Microscilla marina ATCC 23134: one gene and its partner. The protein of the gene in region 1 interacts with the protein of each later gene in a pairwise test. Links are inferred from orthologs where the notes say so. Each region holds a gene or a part of one and is shown on either strand. Other genes may lie near its edges.

Region 1 (6,193 bases):
TTTTTTCCAGATCACTTGCCAATATACTATTTTAATTTGGCTTTTTAATCTCCATTTTTTGAAAGCAGAAGCAGTATAGTGGCGTAGGTTTTTACCATTATAGTATAAAAACTCTTTTTTGTGAGACAGGTTTATTTTAATGTCCTTTCATTTAAAATTAGCCACAAAAAAATAAACTGGAAAATTTTGAAGTATTTTAAAGTCATACCTCTGCTTGCAATCGCAATAGTGGCCATTTTACAAGCCTGTAAGCCTTACCATAACATTACAGCTCATTACAATGCTTATTTTCTTGCCAATGAGCGAATGCAAGAGATAGAAAGAAAGCTGTTTCTGAAGCGTATCGAAGATTACAATAAGATATTGGATGTGCAGCCTTTTATAGATACCAATACTATGAAGGCACACGATCAGGACATTAAGTACAGTCTAGAGAAAGCTTCTATTATATATCACAAACACGATGAAAGCAACTGGATGGATAATGCCTACCATGTGATTGCTAAAGCCAGGTTTTACGGACGTAACTTTGACCAGGCAATCGTAGGCTTTAAGTTTGTGAATACCCAAAGTGAAGACGATGACCTCCGGCATAAATCACTTATATTTCTTATTCGAACTTTTCTGCGCACTGATCAGGACAGAAACGCGTTGACGGTAATTAATTATTTGAAAAAACAGGCAATGAGTAAACAAAACCTGCGTGATTTTTTGATTATGCGGGCGCACTATTACCGAACAAAACTTAACTATAAAAGAACCGGGAGGTATTTGGTAAAAGCAGTAGATATGATGCGCCATGGAGAACGTAAAGGACGCATTCATTTTATCATAGGGCAAATATACCAAAGGTTTGAACAATACGATAAAGCGTATACTCATTACCGCTCTGTGCTTAGAAACAACCCTCCTTATGAGCTGGCTTTTTATGCCCGACTCAAAATGACCCAGGTATCTAACATAAAAACGGATAAAGACATACGTAAAGCCCGACGTTATTTCAGACGGCTACTACGTGATGTAAAGAACAAAGAGTATCATGATAAAATTTATTATGAACTGGCGCTTTTTGAACTGCGACAAGACAGCACCAACCGAGCAGTTACTATGCTCAAAAAATCTATTGATGCCAGTGCAGGTAACAAGGTACAAAAAGCCTACTCTTACCTTAAACTAGGTGAAGTGCACTATGCCCCACTAGAAGAGTATGAACTTGCCAAAAAATATTATGATAGCTCGATGGTGTCGCTGCCCAAAAATGTAGAAAACTATAAGATGATCAAGCGAAGGGCGCGTATCTTGGGCGACTTTGTAAAATACCTGAATAGTGTAAGGCTGGAAGATAGCCTGCAAAGAATGGCTAAAATGGACACCTTACAGTTATCAGCTTACCTGGATAAAAACTTGAAAGTTAAAATAGAAAAAGCATACGACGAGGAACAACGCCTTATACAAGCTGCCAAAGACAAAGCCAAACGAAGCAATAATACCAGCACTTTGAAAGAACTGCAAAGTAATGTATGGTATTTCTATAATCCTCAATTAGTGGCGCGAGGCAGGGTAAAGTTTCAACAGAAATGGGGCACAAGGGTACTTGAAGATAACTGGCGCCGGAGCAACAAAGATCCTGAGCCACCTGATTCTTTGTTTATAGGGGGAGACAAAAAGCCTGACAAAGGAAAAATTGTAGCAGACAGGGTAAAAAAGGCAAAAGAAGAACTCTATAAAATTATACCTTTTACTCCAGAAGCTATCAAGGCCTCTGACAAAAAACTGGAGGATGGTTTTTATGAGTTAGGTAAAATTTATAACCTCCATTTGAATGAAAACAAAAAGGCCATTGGGTCATTTGAAGAGTTGCTCAAAAGGTTTTCTAAGACAAAGTATGAGGCAGAGGTACTTTATTTTTTGTACCTCATTAACAAAAACTTGCCGAATGCTTCCAGGGCAGCCTATTATAAGCAGCAAGTGCTGAAAAAATACCCTAACTCGGTATACAAAAATATGATTATTAACCCTAATTGGTTAAAAGAGGCCAAGAAACACGAAAAAGAAGTAAAAGAGGCTTACAAAAAAGCTTATGAGGCTTATCAAAACCTCCAGTATGAAAAATCGCAACAACTCATGGATGCTACACTGAAAAAGTTTCCACAAAACCTCATTCAAGATAAGTTTTCGTTTCTGAAGGTGCTAATTATTAGTCGCACACAAAATAAAGAAGTAAGGGAAAAAGCCTTGTTAAAGTTTATTAAAGACTACCCGGGCAGCAACCTTAAAAAGTTTGCCAACAACTTGCTTAAAAAGTCTAAAGCAATGTAGCCACTTCATATTTCACAGTAACCTAAGCGGTAAGTTTCAAGTTTGTAATTTTAATACTTGACTTATCGCTTTTTGCCTGAAGCTTGTAGGTTAAAAAAGGTTACTTTTTATTTTTTTTTGTATAAACTTCACTATGATTAATTAACTATATCAAAAATCACTAATTTTGAAACACTAAATTAAAAACAGTCTCAAACAATGGGTAAAAAAGACAGACCATTTTACAGAAAAGGATATTGGCGGCTGATTATGCTTATTTGGATCGGTTTTTTGGCAACTATTACCGGAGCCGTTCTTTATTTTACCGCACTAGAGAACGACTTTATGGGATTTTTTGGTCCTATACCAAGTCTGGAAAGCTTAGAAAACCCCAAAACAGAACTTGCCTCTGAAATTTATTCTGCAGATGGCAAACTGATGGGTAAATATTACCGGGAAAACCGAAGCCCGGTAGAATATGAAGAAATTTCTCCCTACATGATCAATGCCCTCATAGCTACCGAAGATATTCGTTATGAGAGTCACTCTGGCATTGACCTCAAAGGTTTGACCCGTGCCATTGTAAGGCTGGGTAAAGATGGAGGGGCAAGTACCATTACCCAACAACTTGCAAAAAACCTCTACCGTACCCGTGGAGCAGCCAGCAAAGGTAAACTTCACGACTACCCATTGGTGGGCACGATTGTATCAAAAACCAAAGAATGGGTCACTGCCATTAAAATTGAGCGGAATTATACAAAAAAAGAAATTATTACAATGTACCTCAACACGGTAGAGTTTGGTAGCAATGCTTTTGGTATTCAAACCGCTGCCCGTACTTTTTTTGACAAACACCCTAGCCAGTTAAATGTGCCTGAGTCGGCAGTGTTGGTAGGTTTGTTAAAGGCTCCCACCCGTTATAGTCCGGTATCTAATCCTGAGCGATCGAAAGCCCGCCGAAACACGGTGCTTGAGCAAATGGAGAAATATAAATTTATTACTTCATCACAAGCAAGTTATTTCAAATCTCAGTCTATCAAGCTTAAATTTGGGGTAGAGGACCACGTAGGTGGAATTGCTCCTTATTTTAGAGAAGAAGCCAAAAAGTTTCTGAAAAAATGGGCAAAAGAGTCAGGGCGTGACTTATATACAGATGGCTTACGCATTTATACTACTATAGACTCTCGTATGCAAGCCTACGCCGAGAAGGTAGTAGAAAAGCAAATGAAAACACAACAAAAAATCTTCTACAAACACTGGGAAAACAGGAATCCGTGGGTAGACGCTTACAATGTAGAATTACCCAACTTTATTGAAGATTTGGCGAAAACTACTACTCAATACCGTATTTTCAGAAAAAAATATGGAAAAGATACTGCCAGCATTAACAAGGCAATGAATACCCCTGTAAAAACTAGGGTATTTTCCTGGACTGGTGAAAAAGACACCTTATTGAGTCCAATGGACTCTTTACGCTACTACAAACACTTTTTGCATACTGGTTTCATGTCTATGGAACCACAAAGTGGTCATGTAAAAACCTGGGTAGGAGGTATCAATTACAAATATTTTCAGTATGATCACGTAAAACAAGGACGCAGACAACCTGGGTCTACATTTAAACCCATTGTGTACGCCTCTGCCATTGACCTGGGGTATACTCCTTGTCACCAATTTGTTGATCAGCCAGTAGTGTTTAATGCCGGAGGAGGCCCTTGGGTAGCCCGTAATGCTACTTTATCTTATACGGGTGTTCCCCTGACTTTGCGCCGGGCACTAGGGCAATCAATCAACTCAGTTACAGCCGGACTTACCAAAGCCATTGGGGTAAGAACGATAGTAGAACACGCCAGAGAGTTGGGTATATCATCTCCGTTACGCTCTGTACCCTCGTTGTGTTTAGGGTCAAGTGAGGTATCGCTATTTGAGATGTTGGGAGCTTACAGCACCTTTGCCAACAAAGGGAAACATACGGTACCTATATTTATATCGCGCATAGAAGACCGCAACGGAAATGTTGTCAAAGAGTTTATACCCAAGGTAACCAAGGTATTGGATGAAGAGACTGCTTATATTATGTTGCACATGCTCAAGGCTGCTTTGGAGCCCGGTGGTACATCTACCCGACTATGGAGCTATGGTGTAGCTACTAAAAATGAAATTGGTGGTAAAACAGGAACTACTCAAAATAACTCGGATGCCTGGTTTATTGGTGTAACCAAAGATCTTGTATCGGGTGCTTGGGTTGGTGGCGATAACCGTAGTATTCGTTTTAGGAGCATTGTATACGGACAGGGTGCAGTACTTGCTTTGCCCATGTGGGGTGAGTATATGAAAAAAGTATATGCCAACAAGGATTTGCCTTATACCCGTGGTTCGTTTGAACGCCCCGATAAAGTAGACATAGAGTTGAATTGTGCCAAGATGCGACAAAAACGAGCTCAGATGTTACTGGATAATGAATAAATTATATAAATTATAAATTAATATCGCCTGCAAGAATCAAATTCTTGCAGGTTTTTTTGTTTTTATATCCAACCTGTCGTACTAATGATATACGCGGATACAAGTGAACAATGAAGGCAGTAAAAGACACACTCTATCAATACTTAAAAATACCTAATCGGGGGCTTGAATGGCTCATTTACCACAACTTATACATAGCATTGGGGGCTATGGCGCTTGCTTTTACTACTTACCTTTTGCTTGACACACCTTTAACCCAAATCAACTGGGCACTACTTTTATTTATTTTTTGTGCTACCATATTCACTTACAACATAGATCGTGTTCCTTTCTATTTTAATCATTGGTTTACTATCACACTCCAGTTGGTTGCCACCATCGGAATAATTACATGTAGCTTTTGGCTTTCCTGGCAGTTGCTTTTATTCGTAGTACACTTGGGGTTTATTGCGGTTTTTTATTCTATCCCTAAAGGGTTAGGGTGGCTTTCGTGGCTTTCGTTGCGACGTATACCTTTGCTCAAAATATTTTTGATTGCCTATGGCTGGGCAGCAGTTACGGTAATCCTTCCTGTAATTACATTGCATACAGACTGGCAAGCTCCTCAGGTGTTATATTTGTTTACTGAAAGGTTTTTATTCATTTTTATTATTACGCTGCCTTTTGATATAGGTGATGTAAAAAATGACCAAAACCATCGTATTATTACTATTCCCGTATGGTTGGGCATCAAGCGTGCCCGTCAAATAGGCTACCTGCTCATTGTAGTTTATATGGCTACAGCAATAGGACATTTTCAACAGATTATTTTTGTAATAATGGCAGGTGTGCTGATGTTCAGTTGTGGGATATTTTTGAGACAAGTAAACGCACAGACTCCCCGAATTTACTACAAAAAATATGTGGATGGTGCTATGTTTTTATATTTTGTATTATTTAGCTTTGTGTAAGCCTTGAATAATTAATTACTGAAGTCACGCAAATCCTTCTAAGCACCTCTATTTTGATGGTTATATTGTCATATGGCTATATTGTTTCGCAATGCATCGCAAAACAATATAAGCCTTTTGAGGAAGGTATGTAACATTAGTTAATTAGTTTACTATGATAGTTTAATAGCTAATTGCGCCAATAGGAATCGGTATCTAAGACTTGCTACTGCTTAAACCCAATTAGTGCACTGGGAACTAAATTCCTACTACATTAGCTTCGCAGAGCTCGCCACAGCAGAGCTGTAGGCTCGGTTATTCGGAGCCTTTAGCCTGCTGACTTTACTTAAAAAAGTTTGCGTAGCTTTGGCTATGCGCACTTTTCGAAGTGTGTCAGCAAACAAAATACCCTCGAATAAATAGCGCATTTATTTAATCCCCAGTGCATTAGTTTTACCCAAAACACCTTGAATTATGAAAGAAGATTTTATCAAAAAATT
Region 2 (6,262 bases), on another replicon or contig:
TTGAAAGTATACTAAGTACACTGTAAAATAAATATCTTATGCTTTTTTCGGCTTCTTTTGCCCTCTGACTTCTCTTTACAAAAATCGCGTAGCTTTGGCTATGCTCTATTTGTAAAGATCGCCAGCAAACAAAATAAACTCGAACTAAATAACAACTTACTTAATTTACAGTGTACTAAGTTTTTTAGTGCTAATATACGCCTTATAATAATTTCTTTTGTGTATATGTTAAAATACATGGAAGAATTACTTATTGCTTGATTTTCAGGCAGTACTTGGTGTATATTAGCATTTTATTTTGGAGTATAACCAAAGTTTTTATTTACAGTTTTGTAAAATCACGCGAGTTTGCCAACAAAACCAAAAACTAACAAGGCAATACTTAAAATGGTTAGTAAGATAATACCATCGTACTCAGTCCCCGGAACCAAGTGGCAAATCCCGATTTATCGGGTATCTTTATAAATACTGAGAGTAAGGGACATTTAAATTTGTCAGAGTAAAAAATATGCAATCGCTATTTTTATTAATCAAAAGATTCAGGACTCCCATTTTATTCCTGCTACTTGAAATTTTCTGCCTGATATTAATTGTTACCCGCAATAAATATCAAAACACTATTTTTTATAACATTTCGAGCGAATATACCGGGCAACTGTTAGGTGTGTCGAACAGTGTCTGGGAGTATTTCAACCTGAGAGATGTAAACGAAAAATTGGCACAGGAAAATGCCCAGTTACGCTATTTGGTGGCAAAAAAACAATTTGCCAAAAATGCCCAGGTAGTCCCCATTCGCGATTCGCTCATTGTAGCACAGTACCAATATGATGTGGCCAAGGTAGTAAACAACTCTACCCATAAACACAATAATTATCTTACGATTAACCGAGGGAGCCTGCACGGTATAAAACCTGGCATGGGGGTCATTTCTCCAGAAGGAGCAGTAGGCAAGATCAAATCTTGCTCTAAGCACTACTCTATTGTAGTGTCACTGTTGCACTCTAAAATGAGGATTTCGTCAGAGATCAAAAAGAACAATTCATTGGGCTACATACAGTGGCAGGGAGGCGACCCCTCTCAAGCCAAAATGCTGGACGTACCCCGACATTTGAACGTAGTAGAAAAAGACACCATCGTTACCTCTGGCTATAACAGTACTTTTCCGGCAGGCATTACCATTGGTGTAGTAAAAAAAGTAGGTAGAAAAGCAGAAGAAACCTTTTTTGACATTGATGTACAGCTTGCCACTGAATTCAATCAGTTGTCTTATGTATATGTCATCAAAAACAGATTAAAATTAGAACAAGAGTCGCTTGAGCGAGAGTCATTTGAAGATATAGATGAATAACAAAACCATAGTAACCCAAGTAGTATACTTTGTACTCTACATCATTTTACAGGTATTTTTTGCCAAAAACCTTGAGTTATTTGATGTAGCCTTTTGCTTTGTGTACATCAATTTTATTTTAAACCTGCCCCAGGACACCAAACGTGATGTTTTGCTGTTTTCAGGTTTTTTGCTGGGCTTTATAGTCGACTCTTTTTACAATACCTGGGGTATTCATAGTGCTGCCTGTGTACTCATTGCCTTTATCCGACCCTTTGTGCTAAAGGTAGTGACTCCTAAAAATGCAGGTGATGACAATGATCTAAAAGAGCGAAGCCTGCTCAGGTTTAGTTTGTATGCCATCATTCTTATTTTTATACACCATAGTATGATCTTTTTTATAGAGATTGCACATTTCAAATTGTTCTTCCATACATTGGTTAAAATATTTTTTAGCACAATTTTCACTTTTGTATTAAGCGTTATTATTCAGTACTTATCGCCTAAAAAAGCAACAAAACAAGCATGAACGACAGTAGAAAATGGATTATATTGGGGCTATTTACGGCTACCGGGCTTACCTTCCTTATCAAGCTGTTTATGATCCAGGTTTTGGTAAGCGACTATAAAATAAAAGCCGAAAGCAATGCCATACGTTCTATAAAAATATACCCACACCGAGGACTCATTTATGACAGAAATGGTAAGCTGTTGGCTTTCAATACTCCAGTGTATGACCTGATGGTAGACCTTAAAAAAGTAAAGATAAAGGATACCCTTGCCTTTTGTAATTTTTTGAGCATAACCAAAGCCCAGTTTGACAAAAACATGAAGCGGGTAAAAGTACGTGGCAAGCAGCCCAAGGCTTTTCTAAAACAAATTTCCCGTAAGGACTTTGCCAAAATCCAGGACAAACTCATTGACTACCCCGGCTTTTATGCCGAATCTAAAATTGTACGTGCTTATCCTCATAAAAGCCTGGCAAATGCCTTGGGATACATCGGAGAAATAAGCAAAAAACAGCTAAAGAAAGAAAAAGACACGGCTAACTATTACCAACAGGGCGACTACATTGGTATTAGTGGGCTGGAGGCTGCTTATGAAAAGTATTTGCGTGGACGACGTGGAGTAAAAATGGTATATGAAGACGCTCGAGGTAATAAAAAAGGGGCGTATAAAGGAGGAAAATACGACACTGCTTCAGTGGCGGGCAAAGACTTGATTTCGAGCATAGACCTTGAACTACAAAAATACGGTGAACAACTCATGCGCAACAAACGGGGAGCTATAGTAGCTATTGAACCTACTACTGGCGAAATTTTAACTATGATTTCGGCACCTTCGTATGACCCTAATTTGTTGACAGGGCGTGAGTTTTCAAAAAACTTTGGCCCCTTGTTGCTCAACAAAACCAAACCTTTGTACAATCGTGCCATTCGGTCTAAGTACCCGCCAGGTTCTACTTTTAAGGCAGTACAAGCATTGATTGGGCAAGAAGAAAATGTAATTTCATCACAAACAGTATTTGCCTGCAACAAAAGCCTGGTAAAATGTCACTGGCACCCCACAGTAGACCTACAGCGCTCTATTCAACACTCTTGCAACCCTTATTATTTCAATGTGTTCCGACGCATTATTTACCAAAACAAACTGGTTGACAGTACTGGCGGAGTATCTAAAGGAAGCGATGGTAAAATTGGCTATGAAAAGTGGCGACAACACCTTTTGAGCTTTGGCTTGGGAGCCAAAACAGGCATTGACCTTAACAACGAAAAAGGGGGCAATGTACCATCACTTTCGTTTTATAACCGAAAGTTTGGCGAAGGTAAATGGAAATTTTCTAACATTTATTCTTTGAGTATTGGCCAGGGCGAACTAGGGGTTACACCGTTACAGATGGCAAATATTGCGGCCATTATAGCCAACCAGGGGTATTACTACACGCCACACCTGATTAAGGGGATAGGCAAAAACAAGAAAAAATTGCCTGAGTTTATCAAAAAACATAAGGTAACCATTGACCCTCAGTACTTTAAACTTATTATAGACGGTATGGAAGGGGCAGTAAAAGCAGGTACAGTAGCTGGTTATGCCATTATGCCCGACATTACCATATGTGGTAAAACTGGTACTGCACAAAACCCACACGGAGAAGATCACTCAGTATTTATTGCGTTTGCTCCTAAAGAAAATCCTAAAATAGCCATTGCAGTATATGTAGAGAATGCCGGATTTGGAGGAACTTGGGCGGCTCCTATTGCTAATCTAATGATTGCCCGCTATCTCAAGGGAAAAACATTGCGCCCCAGCACAGAAAAAATGGTCATAGAAAAAAGCTTTATCAATTGAACACACAGGACAAAAAAAACGGGCTCAACTTCGACGGGATGGCAGTATTGCTATACCTGGCATTGGTGTGTGTGGGCATTGTCAATATTTTTGCAGCCGTATACAAACCAGAAATACACCAGGGTTTTTTCGATTTTTCGCTTAGGTCAGCCAAGCAAATGATGTGGTTTGGCTTGGCGGTGATCCTAATTGTAGTAATTATAGTGGTAGACATGCGTTTTTTCGAAGCCTTTGCCTATCCCATCTACATTGCTATGTTGTCGGCACTGGTCATGGTGCTTTTGGTGGGCTCTACCATCAATGGTTCTAAGTCTTGGTTTATGATAGGCGGAGTAGGTTTACAACCCGCCGAGTTTGCCAAGTTTGCTACGGCGCTGGCGTTGGCGCGTTTTCTGCAAGTGCCCCGCCCGCAAAGCCTGGGATTTTTTGGCAGAATTACCTGGTTTTTCTCTGAGCAAGTATTTGGTTTATCACGCATTGGGTTAGGTATTCCACGAAAGGCGCTCGAAAAGCTAGACACTTATGTAATAGCCGGATTTATTATTGCTATTCCGGCAGTGTTGATCATCATTCAAGGCGATACAGGCTCAGCCATGGTGTTTGCTTCGTTTGCCTTTGTGCTATACCGCGAAAAAATTATCCCTCACTGGTTACTCTTGGGGGGGTTCTCGGTGGTTACTTTGTTTTTCTTAACCCTTATTGTAGGGGTTTGGAACCTTGCTGTTGGCATTGCCATTATGACTGTCATCAGTTTACTTTTGTTTACTGAGTCTAAGCAACGTACCGTCATTATCATGAGTGCGGTGTTGGTATTTGGCTATATATTTAGCGTAAGTTATATAGTAAACGATGTACTCAAAAAATACCAACGAGAACGAATCATAGTATTGATTAAGCCAGAAAAAGCCTCAAAACGTGCACGTTGGAATGTAGACCAATCAAAAATTGCCATTGGTTCGGGGGGCTTTTTTGGCAAAGGGTTTAGACAAGGTACCCAAACCAAACTGGGCTATGTACCCGAACAAAGTACTGATTTTATTTTTTGTACCATTGGCGAAGAACGTGGCTGGATAGGAAGCCTAGTAGTGATCTCGCTATACCTCTTGCTTATGGCAAGGCTGATAGCCATCGCCGAAAGGCAAAAAGATACTTTTGTGCGAGTCTACGGCTACTCGGTGGCTTCTATTATATTTTTTCACTTTGCCATCAATATCGGCATGACTATAGGGCTGTTTCCGGTGGTGGGTATTCCCTTGCCCCTCATCAGCTATGGAGGCTCATCTATGTGGTCTTTTTCTATTTTGATATTTATTCTGCTCAAACTTGACGCTCACCGTAAGCAAATACTGGCAAGACAGTAAAAGGCATCTCTACAGTTTTTAGAAATAAATTCGCACAACAGGGAATGAATGTTTATATTCATTCCCTGTTTTTATATAGTTTTTTGAGTGCTTGTTTAAAATTAACCAAAGGGCAGTTTGATAAGTTTCTAAAAAAATGATAAAGCGTATTTTTAAATGGTTGGGGGTTCTTTTGTTGGTATTGACAATTGTATACCTGCTAGGCCCTACTCCTCCCTCTCCTGTGCTTGACACTACCTTGCCTCAAGTAACCAATAACCTGGCACAACTTGAGCAAGAGGTAATCGCCAAAGAAAAAAAAGTAAAAGATCTAAGGCCGGATAATGAAGCACGCATTGTGTGGGCTGACTCAACTAAAAAACAAAAAACACCTTACGCTTTAGTATATTTGCATGGTTTTTCGGCTACTTGGGCCGAAGGCGAACCTGTACACCGCAATTTTGCTCGACGCTATGGGTGCAATATGTACCTGGCACGGCTTGCCAGACATGGCATTGGCAATCAGGAAGCATTTGAAAACCTCACGGTAGACCAATTATTAGCTTCGGCTAAAGAGGCAGTGGCCATTGCCCAGCAATTGGGTGAGCGGGTTATTATAATGGCTACCTCTACCGGGGCAACTTTAGGGCTATACCTGGCAGCACAACACCCCGAACTTGCTGGTATTATTTTATACTCTCCGCTTATCGACTTTTACTCTCCTGCACTTTATTTGCTCAATAAGCCGTGGGGCTTGCAAGTGGCCAGGCTGGTATTTGATAGCAAATATTACGATTTTACCGGAGAAAGTAGCCCAAAAAAACAACAATACTGGACTACCCGCTATCGCTTTGAGGGTACTGTGGCACTTAAATCGCTGGTAGCAAATACCATGGGCAACGCTCTGTTTGCCAAAATCAAGCAACCTTTGTTTTTGGGGTATTACTACAAAGATGAAGCACATCAAGACAAAGTTGTTTCGGTAAAAGCAATGAAACAAATGTATACACAACTGGGTACTCCCCCATCTCAAAAAAGACAGGTGGCGTTTCCTAAGGCAGGCTCCCATGTCATTGCTTCTTATATTACCAGCAAAAACTATCAACGAGTGGCTCAAAAAACCTTTGAGTTTGCCGAAGAAGTGCTTAAGTTGAAGCCCGTAGAAAAGTAATGCCTGTATACAGGGTTTGGTCGTAATATTCGTTAATAAGTCAGATTGAAGACAATCAATCACTATTATATATAA

The links.
Region 2: the proteins of M23134_RS12915 (region 1) and mrdA interact in binary tests that used the Escherichia coli proteins (3 or more experiments, as listed by UniProt). The link is inferred for Microscilla marina ATCC 23134 from one-to-one orthologs.

What each region holds. Positions count from the first base shown.
Region 1 is NZ_AAWS01000012.1:81,589-87,781, reverse strand. Bases 2,210-5,140 are described here. They hold M23134_RS12915 (penicillin-binding protein 1A), read left to right. Parts: upstream 2,210-2,517; coding sequence 2,518-4,764; downstream 4,765-5,140. Other genes in these bases: M23134_RS12910 (UbiA family prenyltransferase), read left to right, coding at 4,875-5,140; porW (type IX secretion system periplasmic lipoprotein PorW/SprE), read left to right, coding at 2,210-2,319. Also shown: more of porW, read left to right, coding at 187-2,209; more of M23134_RS12910, read left to right, coding at 5,141-5,714; M23134_RS12905 (hypothetical protein), read left to right, coding at 6,168-6,193. UniProt on the Escherichia coli protein: Cell wall formation. Synthesis of cross-linked peptidoglycan from the lipid intermediates.
Region 2 is NZ_AAWS01000025.1:91,257-97,518, reverse strand. Bases 1,265-4,264 are described here. They hold mrdA (penicillin-binding protein 2), read left to right. Parts: upstream 1,265-1,852; coding sequence 1,853-3,676; downstream 3,677-4,264. Other genes in these bases: rodA (rod shape-determining protein RodA), read left to right, coding at 3,673-4,264; M23134_RS21730 (hypothetical protein), read left to right, coding at 1,341-1,856; mreC (rod shape-determining protein MreC), read left to right, coding at 1,265-1,348. Outside these bases: more of mreC, read left to right, coding at 509-1,264; more of rodA, read left to right, coding at 4,265-5,037; M23134_RS21715 (alpha/beta hydrolase), read left to right, coding at 5,174-6,187. UniProt on the Escherichia coli protein: Catalyzes cross-linking of the peptidoglycan cell wall. Responsible for the determination of the rod shape of the cell. Is probably required for lateral peptidoglycan synthesis and maintenance of the correct diameter during lateral and centripetal growth.